2 regions of the Bacillus mojavensis genome follow, and region 1 is predicted to be linked to the other one. Evidence: riboswitches for the same ligand, from Rfam matches in the RefSeq annotation. Region 1 holds a riboswitch; the other holds the start of a gene.

The links. A riboswitch is a leader RNA that binds a small molecule or an ion and turns the genes downstream of it on or off. The one in region 1 is predicted to bind cyclic di-AMP.
Region 2: another riboswitch for cyclic di-AMP. It lies ahead of ktrA (potassium uptake protein KtrA); the one in region 1 lies ahead of HC660_RS02530 (dicarboxylate/amino acid:cation symporter).

Annotation. Positions count from the first base shown of each region.
Region 1 is NZ_CP051464.1:496,399-503,505, forward strand. Features, by position in the region: gene dctB (C4-dicarboxylate TRAP transporter substrate-binding protein DctB) at 1-46, opposite strand, end outside; gene dctS (two-component system sensor histidine kinase DctS) at 117-1,724, shown strand; gene HC660_RS02515 (two-component system response regulator DctR) at 1,714-2,394, shown strand; gene dctP (C4-dicarboxylate transporter DctP) at 2,514-3,779, shown strand; gene HC660_RS02525 (AI-2E family transporter) at 3,928-4,980, shown strand; cyclic di-AMP (ydaO/yuaA leader) riboswitch at 5,029-5,160, shown strand; gene HC660_RS02530 (dicarboxylate/amino acid:cation symporter) at 5,233-6,471, shown strand; gene HC660_RS02535 (ABC transporter ATP-binding protein) at 6,562-7,107, shown strand, end outside.
Region 2 is NZ_CP051464.1:2,973,052-2,980,158, reverse strand. Features, by position in the region: gene HC660_RS15665 (cysteine dioxygenase) at 1-359, opposite strand, end outside; gene HC660_RS15660 (MFS transporter) at 890-2,452, shown strand; gene HC660_RS15655 (exo-glucosaminidase LytG) at 2,602-3,450, shown strand; gene HC660_RS15650 (YiaA/YiaB family inner membrane protein) at 3,558-3,821, shown strand; gene ktrB (Ktr system potassium transporter KtrB) at 3,858-5,195, opposite strand; gene ktrA (potassium uptake protein KtrA) at 5,202-5,870, opposite strand; cyclic di-AMP (ydaO/yuaA leader) riboswitch at 5,942-6,091, opposite strand; gene bslA (biofilm surface layer hydrophobin BslA) at 6,248-6,793, opposite strand; gene cudC (transcriptional regulator GbsR) at 7,002-7,107, opposite strand, start outside.

The DNA of each region.
Region 1 (7,107 bases):
CAATTCCAGCGATCATCAGACCGAGACATGCAAGCAAACTCTTCACGAAAAGCCCTCCCCTTATGTTAAGGATAATGGGGGCAATGCCATTCGTAAAGACCTGAAAGGAGAAGCTGATGAACAAAAAGAAGCTCTCAATTCGCTGGAAAATCACAATCCTCTCCTACATACTCGTCATTTTCTCCTTTTTGATCGGCGGCATTGTGCTCATAGGCAATATTCAGCATACAGAGGAAAGGGAGCTGAAAAAACGGCTGATGAATACGGCTCGGACGGTGTCGGAGATGACCGAAGTGAAAGAGGCATTATCGCGAAAAGAACAAACAGAAGCCGTCCGTCATGCGGTTGAAGAGATCCGTATGATCAATGAAGCAGACTACATTGTCGTCATGGACATGGATCATATTCGTTATACTCATCCTGTCAGCGCAAACATCGGAAAAAAGTCAAAGGGTGCAGATGAAGAGGCGGCGTTTGCGGAGCACATTTATTTCTCAGAAGCAACAGGCGAGATCGGAACGGCTGTCCGGGCCTTTTATCCGGTAAAGGATCAGGATTTGAATCAGATCGGAGCGGTACTCGTTGGAAAAACACTGCCGGGGATGGCTGATATATTGTTTCATTTAAGAAGGGATATCGCCTTCATTGTAGTGCTGACACTCGGATTCGGCCTGGCGGGTTCGTTCCTCTTGGCCCGTCATATCAAAAAACAAATGTTTCAGCTCGAGCCCCATGAGATTGTCCGCATGTATGAAGAGCGAACCGCTACCTTTCACTCTATGAACGAAGGCGTGATCGCCATTGACAACCGGCATATCATCACAATATTTAATGAAAAAGCCAAACAGATTTTTGTGGTGCAGGGCGATCTGGTCGGAAAGGTGATTTGGGATGTGCTCAAGGATTCGCGCCTGCCTGAAATCGTGGAGCGGAACAAAGCGGTTTATAATGAAGAAATTCGTGTCAGCGGAAAGGTTATCATGAGCAGCAGGATTCCGATCGTTATGAAGAAAAAAGTCATCGGCGCCGTCGCGATTTTCCAGGACAGAACAGAAGCGGCCAAGATGGCAGAGGAATTGACGGGTGTCAAAAACTTTGTCGAAGCGCTCCGCGTCCAAAATCATGAGCATATGAACAAGCTTCATACCATCGCAGGCCTGATCCAGCTCGGCAAATCCGAAAAAGCGCTGCAGCTGGCGTTTCAGACTTCAACCGAGCAGGAAAACGTTACTGAATTTCTGCATCGCTCCATTCAAAATGACGCCGCGGCGGGGCTTTTGCTAAGTAAAATCAGAAGGGGAAAAGAACTCGGCATTGCTGTGCATATTGATGAAAACAGCAGCCTGCAGCAATTTCCCGAGCATGTCGACCAGCATGATATCGTCGTGCTTCTCGGCAACCTGATTGAAAATGCCTTCGGCTCGTTTGAAACCGTTCAGTCTGACGATAAACGAATTGACATCAGTATAGAACAAACGGAGGATATCCTAGCGATATTAATAGAAGATAACGGATGCGGGATTGAACACACACATATGCCGTACCTCTATGAAAAAGGATTTACAGTGAATAAAACAGGCGGCACAGGCTATGGCCTCTATTTAGTCAAGCAAATAACAGACAAAGGGTCGGGTGCGATAGAGGTCGATTCGCACCCGGGACAGGGCACGTCTTTTTCAATCGTTTTTCCGATGAAGGGAGAGGAATCGCAGCATGGCTCGTAAAGAAATCAAGGTTCTGCTCATTGAAGACGATCCGATGGTTCAGGAAGTAAATAAGGATTTCATCACAACCGTTAAAGGCTTTACCGTCTGTGCGCAAGCAGGAAACGGGGACGAAGGCATCAAGCTGATCAAAGAAAAGCAGCCTGAACTCGTAATTCTGGATGTATACATGCCGAAAAAAGACGGAATCAAAACCTTGCAGGAGATCAGAAGGCAAAAGCTTGAGGTAGATGTCATCGTCGTATCCGCTGCAAAAGACAAGGAAACAATTTCTCTTATGCTGCAAAATGGGGCAGTTGACTATATCTTAAAACCGTTTAAGCTCGAACGTATGAAACAGGCGCTTGAGAAATATAAGCGGTATAAACAAAAAATAGAGGAAAACGACACGCTGTCCCAGGATCAGCTCGATGCCATCCTCAATATCCCGCGGCAGACCGTACAGGATCTGCCGAAGGGGTTGAATCATTTTACGATGAATGAGCTCATTGCTTTTTTGAAGCAGCAAACTTCGCCTCTTTCTGCTGAAGAGGTTGCCAAGGCTCTCGGTATCGCCAGAGTGACAGCGAGGCGCTATCTTGATTATCTCGAAAAGAACGGAACGATTCAGCTTGATGTTCAGTACGGGGGAGTCGGACGCCCCGTCAACCGCTACATATTTAATATGTAAATCCGAGACCAAAAAGACCAAAATGTCCGTTATGAACATAAACTTCCCTGGCCTTTATGAAAACGCTATCATTCTAGTAAGAAAGACACAAAGGCGACTAGGACAGGGGGAGGAAGAATATGAAACTGTTTAAAAATTTAACAGTTCAAGTCATAACCGCGGTCATCATCGGGGTCATTGTCGGATTGGTTTGGCCGGATGTCGGCAAAGAAATGAAACCGCTTGGCGATACCTTTATCAACGCTGTGAAAATGGTAATCGCTCCAATCATTTTCTTCACAATCGTTCTCGGGATTGCAAAAATGGGCGATATGAAGAAGGTTGGAAAAGTAGGGGGAAAAGCATTTATTTATTTCGAGGTTGTTACGACCCTTGCACTCATTATCGGTTTATTTGTCGTTAATATGATGAAGCCGGGTGCGGGCCTCGATTACAGCAAGCTTGAAAAGGGAGATGTCTCACAATACACGCAAAATGGCGGTCAGGGGATCGACTGGGTTGAATTTGTCACACACATCGTACCGTCCAACATGGTTGATGCCTTCGCAAAAGGGGACATTTTGCAGGTCTTATTCTTTTCCATTCTTTTCGGAGTCGGTCTAGCGGCGTTAGGTGAAAAAGGGAAAAGCGTCATTGATTTCTTTGATAACATTTCACATGTCTTTTTCAAAATTATCGGCTATGTTATGCGTGCGGCTCCAATCGGCGCATTCGGAGCGATGGCGTATACGATTGGGCACTTTGGACTCGATTCCATCAAGCCGCTTGCCAGCTTAATGCTGTCTGTGTATATCACAATGTTCCTGTTTGTGTTTGTCGTTTTAAATATCATCTGCAAGCTATACGGATTCAGCCTTTGGAACTACCTGCGCTTTATCAAAGATGAGCTTCTCATCGTGCTCGGCACAAGCTCATCAGAATCAGTTCTTCCGAGAATGATGGATAAAATGGAGCGCTACGGCTGTTCAAAATCAGTCGTCGGGCTAGTTATTCCGACCGGCTATTCGTTTAACTTAGACGGAACATCCATTTATTTATCAATGGCGACTGTCTTTCTGGCTCAAGTGTTTGGAGTGGATCTCAGCATCGGGCAGCAAATAACGATTATCCTCGTTCTGATGCTGACTTCGAAGGGAGCAGCCGGTGTGACAGGAAGCGGATTTATCGTTCTTGCATCAACCCTCTCAGCCCTTCAGGTCATCCCGCTTGAGGGCCTTGCGCTTCTGCTCGGTGTCGACCGTTTCATGAGTGAAGGAAGAGCGATTGTGAACCTGATCGGAAACGGAATCGCCACAATCATCGTTGCAAAAAGTGAAAAAGAATTCGATGAAGCAAAAAGCGTAGAGGCTGTGGAAGGCTTGAAAAAAATGAAAACAGCAGTTTAAAAAAAGAGCGGCCCATCCATGGGGCCGTTTTTTTCATTGTTTAGAAATTATTAAGGTTTGGACAGAGACCTCAGCATTTTTTTGTTATATAATTTACAAATGGATACTATATTGAGTGAAGGACGTTTGTCCTAACAGGAGTGTATAAATGGCCGCTTTAGTAAAATTTTTTCAGCACCCGGGAGTAAGGCGTTTTTCCATCTTTGTCGTGTTAACTGGTGTGTTATATCTATTTAAGAGCATGATCAACTTAATATTGCTGACCTTCATTTTCACATTTCTTATGGATCGTTTGGAGCTTGTCGTCCGGCAGTTTTTGAGCCGTTTCTTCCGAGTGAGCCAGCGGATTGTCATTACATTTCTCTACATTTTGCTGGCCGTGCTGCTTACAGTCGGAGGGTTTGTGTTTTATCCGGTCGTTGCCGCACAGATTCAGCAGCTGATCAAGCAAATTAAACATATTGCGTATCATCCAAGCAGCATTCCTTTCTTTGATGAGATCACAAGTGTTTTCGGAGATATCAATATCAGTTCGTATGTCAAAGAGGGTTTCAATGTACTTTATACGTATCTGGCCGATATCAGCACATTCGGCTTGCAGATCGTGATGGCGCTCATTCTCAGCATGTTCTTCTTATTTGAGAAAAAACGGCTGTCTGAATTTATGGAGCAGTTTAAAACGAGCAAGCTTGCTGTGTTTTATAATGAGATTGCTTTTTTCGGAGGAAAATTCGCGAGAACGTTCGGCAAGGTGCTTGAGGCACAATTTATCATCGCCCTCGTGAACTGTATACTGACTTTTATTGCGCTCTGGATTATGCATTTCCCTCAGCTGTTGGGACTCTCCATCATGGTTTTCTTTCTCGGATTGATCCCGGTAGCAGGCGTTGTCATCTCCCTGATTCCGCTCAGTATTATTGCGTACAGCACAGGCGGCGGAATGTATGTGCTCTACATTGTGCTTGTCATTTTCGCCATCCATGCGATTGAGACATATTTCCTCAATCCGAAGCTGATGTCAGCGAAAACAGAGCTGCCGATCTTTTTCACATTTACAGTCCTGATTTTTTCTGAGCATTTTCTAGGCATTTGGGGCTTAATTATCGGAATTCCGATCTTTGTATTTCTTCTTGATATACTTGATGTGACGAACAAGGAAGATGGGCCCAAAAGATTCCGAGAAAAAAGTAACAAAAAATAGTTTACAAAATTGGATCTTTTCTGTATAAATAAACTACATCATACAATAGTAAGCCACACGCTTAATCCTTTTTAAAAGGAGTGGGGGACCCAATCTTTTGGGGTTTATTTTTCATCTGAAAAACGGACATCTCTTCGTCCGAACCCGGCAGCTAACCTCATCAGCGTGAAGAGAGAATCCTGTGGTTTTATGATACAGCCAAAGCCCGCGGGAGTCTCTCGCGGGCTTTTTTTCAAAAAAGGAGGAATGCGGATGAAACTGGCAACAAAGATTATCATTGCATTGGTTCTGGGCGCCGTCACGGGGATTATTTTGAACGTAACATCACCTGAATTATTTGAAAATTTGAATAAGTTTGTATTTGGCCCTCTTGGCACCATCTTTTTAAACCTCATCAAAATGCTTGTCGTACCGATTGTTTTTTTCTCTCTTACATTAGGAGTTGCCGGGCTTGGCGATCCTAAAAAGCTTGGCAGAATCGGTGTGAAGGCCATCTCTTATTTTCTCATCACAACAGCGGTGGCGATTACGATCGGGCTTATACTGGCGCTTGTCATTAAGCCGGGTGAGTTCGGCACTTATGATGTCTCATCCGCTAAATTTGAGGCAGAAGAAGCACCGAGTATTGCTGACACACTTCTGAACATGATTCCGGCCAATCCCGTTCAAGCGATGACTGAAGGAAATATGCTCCAAATTATCGTGTTTTCCATTTTTGTCGGACTCGGGATTACGATGCTAGGCAAAAAAGCAGATATGCTTTTGAAAGTCGTTGAGCAGGGCAATGAACTGATGATGTATCTGGTCAACCTAGTCATGAAGTTTGCGCCATACGGCACGTTTGGTCTCATTGCGACAGCTATCGGCAGCCAGGGATTAAGTGCAATAAAAGCGATGGGGCTGTACATGATTGTTGTTACGCTGTCTCTTGTCATACATGCAATCGTCACCTACGGTTCAACAGTGGCCCTTTTAGCAAAAAGAAATCCGATTACGTTCTTTAAAGATTTCTCAGAAGTTATGGTCGTTGCGTTCAGTACCTCAAGCAGCAATGCAACGCTTCCGGTATCAATGGATGTAGCCCAGAAAAAACTAAAAGTGCCTGAGCCGATCAGCAGCTTCGTTCAGCCGCTCGGCGCGACGATTAACATGGACGGTACAGCCATTATGCAAGGGGTGGCCACCATCTTTATTGCACAGGTATTCGGACATGATCTTACATTTACGCAATTGCTGATGGTGATATTGACGGCTGTATTAGCAAGTGTGGGAACCGCGGGTGTTCCGGGAGTCGGCTTGATTATGCTCGCCATGGTGCTTCAATCAGTCGGCCTGCCTGTTGAGGGCATCGGTTTGATCCTCGGAATAGACCGCTTGCTCGATATGCTTCGTACAGTGGTCAACACAACAGGAGACGCGGCCTGTGCCGTCATCATTACAGAAACAGAAAAGAACAAACAGACAGAGCAAGCACCGACTCTATCGGTTTAACCAAACATTTGGAAGCAACAAATGCTATAATACAAACAGTGCCTATTTTTAGGCACTGTTTATTTTTTGTCGAAAAAGGAGGAAGGCTTTATGGCTGAGCCGATTTTACATATTGAAGGCCTTGATAAAAAAATAGGGTCTAAACAGATTTTAAAACAGATCAGCATGGACGTCAGGCAGGGAGAGATTATCGGTCTTCTCGGTCCGAACGGTTCCGGAAAAACGACACTTATCCGCATCATCGTCGGGCTGTTAAAACAAAACAGCGGAAGCGTAGCCATCAACGGATTCAAGCATGATACTGAGTTCGAACAAGCGATGGAAGCTGTCGGTGCGATTGTGGAAAACCCTGAGTTTTACCCGTACCTGTCAGGCTGGGAAAACCTCAAACACTTTGCAAATATGCACAAAAAAATAGATGATGAAAGACTGGACGAAGTTGTGGAACGAGTCGGGCTGACGTCAGCAATTGATGATAAGGTGAAAACCTACTCACTCGGCATGCGCCAGCGTCTCGGCATTGCTCAGGCCATTCTTCACCGGCCGAAGCTTCTCATTTTAGATGAGCCGACAAACGGTCTTGATCCTGCCGGTATGAAGGATTTTCGCGACCATATTAAGGAGCTCGCCGAAGAG
Region 2 (7,107 bases), 1.6 Mb from region 1:
GTTGAAATAAGACATTCTCCTTTGTGGACAAAATATGAATTGGAGAGTTCTGCATGATCGCCGGTTGAGCGATAAATAGAATTGAGAAGTTTTCCTTCTAACACCATTGCACAACCAATGGATTGGCCATGATCGTGGACTGCTGTCTCCTTGTTTGGGGGAATGTGAATCAAGATCATTTCTAATTGATTGTTTCTATAAATGGCATTTCGGCCGTAAGCGTACTGGTCTGGCTCCTTTATATATCGTTGACTTAATTCTGACGCGTTTGGAATTTGTTTTAAAGAAGCTGCCAAATCTTTAACCGACGGATTTTTTAAGCCGCTAAACATTTCTTCGATATACTCATACAGTTCCATTCGTTTTTACCTCCCGGATCATTTAAATTGACTAGCATTGGTATTTCGCAGATTAGTTCATGGTATTTACCCATATGCAATTTAGAGGCGGCAAACGCCTAGTGAACAAAGAAAATTGTGCGGTCCATCTTATTCGAGTTTATTAGTTGGAATTTTGATAAAAACAGTGAATTGAAAGGTGCCGTCATGACCTAAGACGAAGACTGGAAGGATTTTCCGGTGAACTTTTAAAACGGCCTACTTTGAATCGCTTGAGGGAGCAAGCAGGGACTCATAAGTCACGATACCGTGCAAAAGGTGTTCAGGCTTTTGTTTTGTGCTTGAAATATGCGCCATTGACAAAACACAATCGATTTGGAATAATGTTTGAGTATATGCTCATTTTTTCACATATTATCATAAAATCATATCATTTCCCGTGATGGGGAGAGAACCAGAATAAAAGCTAATGGCATTCCAAAATCTATTAGCTTCTTTTGTATTCAAAAAAAGAAGTGTTCTTATGTATTCATACAGGAAGGAATGACAACATGAAGACAAAACACTATTGGGTGATTTCTTTGCTCGCTGTTTTAGCGGTCGGGCCGGGATTGATGTCTAACACGGCATTGTCGTCAGTTCAAGGCCTTGTTCAGAAGACGGTTGGAACAAGTGCCTTCACATCAGTAAATCCAATATTGATCGGCAATATGGCCTTCGCTTTATTAGTTCCGGCAGGGCCGCTGCTAAGGAAAAAATTCGGCGCCCGTCCGATCTATCTGGCTTCATTACCCGTTTTTATACTTGGCTCACTGCTCTTCGCATTTTCAAGCGATATTGCATGGATGGCGGCAGGACGCTTTTTACAGGGAGCGGCTACAGGTGTCATGCTGATGATTATGATTCCGATGCTTGTTCTGTCATTTCCGATTGAACGCCGGAATTACGCATTACTGGTGCTTATCGGCGGGTTCTATGGCTCTGTTATTATCGGTTCGATTTTAGGAACGATCGCGTTGAGCTACGGCCACTGGAGATGGCTGTTTTTTACCTTTGGCACACTGTCTTTGATCGGCATCGCAGTGAGTTATTTCTTTCTCTATGATGAGCATCATGGGGTAGTAGAAAAGGAACAGTCATCACTCGACAGAGCAGGAATCATTTTATCTGTATGTGTGGCCGCAGCCTCAGCGTTTACATTTATTATTCTGCAAAAATGGGGCTTGTCATCAGGTTATGTACGGGCTGGTTTTGGGGTTGCTTTATGTTTGCTCATCATACTGTTATTTGTAGAATATAAGGTAAAAAACCCTTTCATCTCTATTAAACAGATGCTGCTGCCTAAACCTGTGCTCGGTTTATTTATCATAGCGGCAGGAACGATTACGGTAGCTGTCAGCCTGGCAGCTTTTCAAGGCTTGCTTCGTCAAATGTATGATATTTCCCGAGATCATCTCATTCTTTTAAACATGACTCTATTGATCGGAGTGGCCATCGCGGCTATTGCGAGTGCTCTGTTATATGATAAAGTCGGACCAGGGATACTGGGGATTATAGGTTCTCTCATTCTCGTTTTTGTGAATGTTCAATGGCTTCATATGCAGTATCAATCATCTCTCTATGTGTTTGCGGCGCTGTTCATTATGCTGGCAGCAGGAACCGGTCTGACGGTCGCAGCAGGACTAATGGGAGCCGCTATGGGCGGCCCGCTTCCTGATTTGGTCAAAAGAATGACAGCTGTTCAGTTTTTAAGATTGTTTATCTATATGGGTGTGCCTATCCTGATCGGCTATTTCACGAAAAAGGATGCTGCCAGACAAAATGGATCAATGCAGGATGCGATGATGACTGCCTATCATGATCTCTTTTTGATTTCTTTTATCCTGAGCGTGCTGCTCGTTTGTTTATCGTTTTGTATGAACGCCACAGGTATGGGACACAAGCTGGCTCATAAGCCTCATGATAAAGGAAAACCAGCTCCGGAAAAACCAGCTGTTTCCGCACATGGATTGACAAAGGCTGCCGTAAAATCTCATAAAGTCATACATGATCAAGAATATCGTGATGCGCTCAGACATTTTAAACAGCACGGTCTTTCAAAAATAGATACTTGATCACTGCCTTTCCCTTGATGGGAAAGGCTTTTTGTGTACTCTCTCTCAAACTTTATCCCTAAAGAATTGAAAAATATTAGAAGTACAAGTAAAATTCTTAAAGGTAGATACTTTACACTCGTAATCTTTTAAATCGAAGGAAGGTTTTCATGGCCCGTAAAAAACTGAAAAAACGTAGACTCTTGATCTCTCTATTTTTCGTTGTATCGATTCCGCTAGCCTTGTTTGTTTTAGCGACAACTCTTTCAAAGCCAATTGAAACAGCCAAAGAACCGGAAGAAATTGATGAACAGCAAGTATTTATTGACAGCCTTTCCGGACATGCTCAAATTTTATATGAAAAATATCATGTTCTTCCCAGCATAACGATTGCTCAGGCCATACTCGAATCTGACTGGGGAAACAGCGAGCTTGCCTCTAAAGCCAACAACCTGTTTGGTGTAAAAGGAAATTATAAAGGACATCACGTCACCATGGAAACAGATGAATTTGAAAAAGGGGAAAGAAAAACGATCCGCGCGAAATTCCGCAAATACAGCACGTTTTTTGAATCAATGGATGATCACGCCAAATTATTTGTCCAAGGCACATCGTGGAATAAAAAGAAGTATAAGCCGGTGCTTGAAGCTGAGGATTATAAAGAAGCGGCAGGCGCTCTTCAAACATCAGGTTATGCCACAGACCCGGACTATGCTGGCAAAATCAGTGCCATTGTGGAAAAGTATGATTTAGATAAATACGATGAGGTGAATCCATCTCTGAAAGCTGTGGATTTAAAAGGGGCCATCAAAGACAGCGCCGTTCAAGATGTATGGTCTAAGCCTTCTACTGATGAACAATCCATTAAGCTGACCTCTGCGCAATCTTACGTTGGTAAAGATATAAAAGTTGTATCTAAAAAACAGAAAGGCCAGTCCGTATGGTACCAATTCCAAGTCAATAATAAACTGGTCGGCTGGATTGATGACTCAGCTGTTGAAATAAAGGAAGCAACCTGAGCCGTTTTTCCTGGTATTTTTATTTTTTTGTTCCATTCAGGGGAATTTGAGGTATAATATTCCACGGAAGTTATCACTTAATAACTATGCTTCAGGAGGGAACAAAGGTGCAGAAATATAGACGGAGAAACACGGTTGCCTTTACTGTATTAGCTTATTTCACTTTTTTTGCGGGAGTATTTTTGTTTTGTATTGGACTCTATAACGCTGATAATCTCGAACTCAATGAAAAAGGCTACTACATTGCAGTGATGATCCTTGTTGCGGTCGGCGCGATCCTTACACAAAAAGTGACGCGTGATAACGCGGAAGATAATGATATCATCGCGGAGCAGGAAAAAAGACAAAATCAATCTCATATTGAATCATAAAAAATCCGGCATGTAATATGCCGGATTTTTTTAACATCACCCAGTAAACACCTCGCCGTCAGGGTAACGAATATTTGATTTTTCTGTTTTCGCAAATGAAAAAACAAACGTCAACGGACCGATTCTTCCGATGAACATAATCGCAATAATGATGCATTTCCCCGCTGTTGTCAGTTCGGGAGTCAGCCCCATTGTCAGTCCGACCGTTCCGAAGGCGGAAAAGGTTTCAAAAACAATCTGGATAAACGGCGCTTGTTCTGTAATGGTCAGGACAAAAATGCCTATAAAGACGATGAACAAGCTGATAACACTGACTGCTAAGGCCTTAACGATGATCGGATATTTTATGGTACGGCGGAAAATAACTGTTTCTTTCTGCCCTCTTAAATAAGCGATGACAGACATTAAAATCACAATGAAAGTAGTCAGCTTAATACCGCTCGCCGTTGAGGCGCTTCCTGCTCCAATAAACATCAACAACAGGACAAATACAATGGTGCCTTCTCTCATGCTGCCAAAGTCCACAGAGTTGAAGCCCGCGGTTCTCGGCGTCACTGCCTGAAAATACGAAGCCCACAGTTTATCTGGTAAATGCAAGGAACCAAGCGTGCCGGGGTTGCTGTACTCTAAAATAAAGATGATCAGCGTAGCAGCAATATTTAAAATGAACGTTCCCGCAAGCATCAGTTTCGTATGTAATGAAAAGGCTTTGAAACGCCGATTTTTCAGGATGTCAAAAAGCACCGTAAACCCGATTCCCCCTGTGATAAATAAGAAAGTAATGACAAGGTTGACTGTAGGATCACCAACGTAGCTCATTAAATTATCCGGCCACAAAGAAAAACCGGCATTGTTAAAAGCGGATATCGCGTGAAACAGACTGGCAAACAATCCCGACGCCCAGCCATACTGGGGCACAAGCCGGATGGATAAGATCAGTGCGGCGATCAATTCGATACTGATTGAAAACAGAAACAGGACTTTGACAAGGCCTATCACGCCGCCGATTGTCGGCTGGTTTAAGGCCTCCCGGACCAGCATTCGTTCTTTCAATCCGATTTTTTTTCCTAAAATCATGACGATCAGAACAGCAAATGTCATAAAGCCAAGCCCGCCGACTTGAATCAGACCCATGATGACAGTTTGCCCGAACACCGTAAATTCTGTCCCCGTGTCAACAACTGCAAGCCCGGTAACAGTTGTGGCAGAAGCCGCTGTAAAAAGAGCATCTATCCATGACAACGGCTTCGCAGTAGAAATCGGGAGCTTTAACAAAAGAGAGCCGATAATAATAGTAAGAAAAAAACCAATCGCAAGCACTTGCGGGGGAGAAAAACGAACCCACTTGATTACAGTTTCCTTATGAAGTCTCACCTTTGTCTACATCCCTTCGTTTTCGAAGCGTTTAATATCCTTTTTATGACCCATCATCACCAGGCAGTCTTGTTCGTAAATCATCTCTTCCGGTGCAGGAGAAAGGCGAACATCTCCATTATGTTTAATTGCCAGGATGGTACATCCGTATTTCGCTCTAACATTCAGATCATGAATGGATTTGGAATTCAGTTTTCGTGTTGCCAGCAGCTCAACAATACTGTAATCATCGGATAAGTCGATATAATTCAAGACATTTTCATCAGAGAGACTTTGTGCGATTTTAACGCCCATATCCTTTTCCGGATGAATAATGCGGTCGGCGCCGATTTTTTCCAGCACCTTATGGTGATAATAATTTTGAGCCTTCACCCAAATATTTGGAATGTGAAGCTCTTTCAATAGCAAAGTGGTCAGTGTGCTCGCTTGAATATTCGCCCCAATAGCAACAACGACATATTCGAAATTACGAATTCCCAGTGAAAGCAATTCGTTTTCTTCAGTGGCATTGGCAATGACCGCATGGGTTGCGTAGGAAGCGAAGGCATTGACCTTTTCTTCATTAATATCAATGGCAAGGACCTCATGGCCCATTCTGTGAAGCTCTTTGCAAATGCTTCCCCCGAACCGTCCAAGCCCGATTACGGCAAATTGCTTGTTTTTTATTCTTCCCAATGTTCAAGACTCCCTTAATAAAATTAGCGTTTTGAAGTAAAAAAGACCATTACAAAGAATGGTCACAATAGACCTCCTCTCTGTATACGCCTACGAGGTTAGCTGTCGGATTAGGGATTCAGAGTACCCCTTCTTACTAAGTAAGATTCACCCCAAGGCCGTTTTGTGAAACAGCCAATCATTGGTTTCCCCGTTCGTTTTTGATTAAGCGGTAAAAGAGACTTTATGAAATTGAACACTCAAGAATTTACTCCTGTTTCTAGTGTTTGTCAATTTAAATTTAAAACAAGTGAAAAGATAGCTGGAAATAGAGGGAAAAGCGGGAGAAAGAAGTCAATAAACGTAAAAAAGACCGGCACAAAGCCGGCCCTCTGGGATTACTTACAGCCGCATGGCTGAGTCGGAGGTGTGCTGCGCTTAGCCACATCGATGCTGGCTTCCGCGTAAAATTTATTTCCGATGCTCAGTGATTTGTTTTCTGCACGGAAAGTATATGTACCAGCGGCAGGAAGTGTTTTGTTATTCAGTTTTAACTTAAATTCACCAGCGCCTAATAAATCAAGAGCCAGAGGTACTCTTACTGTTTTACCGTTATTGAGGATTTGTGTTTCGCGCAATGCATTTCCGTTCATCGTATCTTTTGTATTTGCTGTAAATCCGCTTGGCAATGTAAATTCCATTACGCCAAGGCTGAGAAGCGTGTTTGGACGGTATGTCAATTCGATATCAGAGAAAGACCATTCTGTTTTGCTCGTTCCTGTAATTGTTGCAAACAATGAAGCTGATGATTGAGTTCTCATCGTAGACTCAGTATGAGCAGAAGATGACTTAGATTCAGCTGCAAATGAAGCTGAAGGTGCAGAAACGAGTAAACCGAGACTTAATACACTGATAGCTAAAGAAGATAATAACTTGCGTTTCATAACAAAAATTCCCCCTAATAAGTGATAAAGATTAAAGGCCTGCCTCTGCTTTTCCACCTCCTCTTAAAGGCCAAATACAAATTTTACCTACATAAAATTACCATCAAATAAAATGGAAGTAAATGGGGTGTTTTTCCTGTATTTTTAAAATTTGTAGTAATTAAAGTGAAAAAACAAAAAAACGTCCGGTTTTCCAGACGTTTCTTAATTATTTTGTTTCAATTGGTATAAATTTAAAAATCTCTCCGCTCTGCACTGATTCAGCAAGACGTTTCAGCCAATCGTAGTAGGCTTTAGAACTTTCCAGCTGCTCG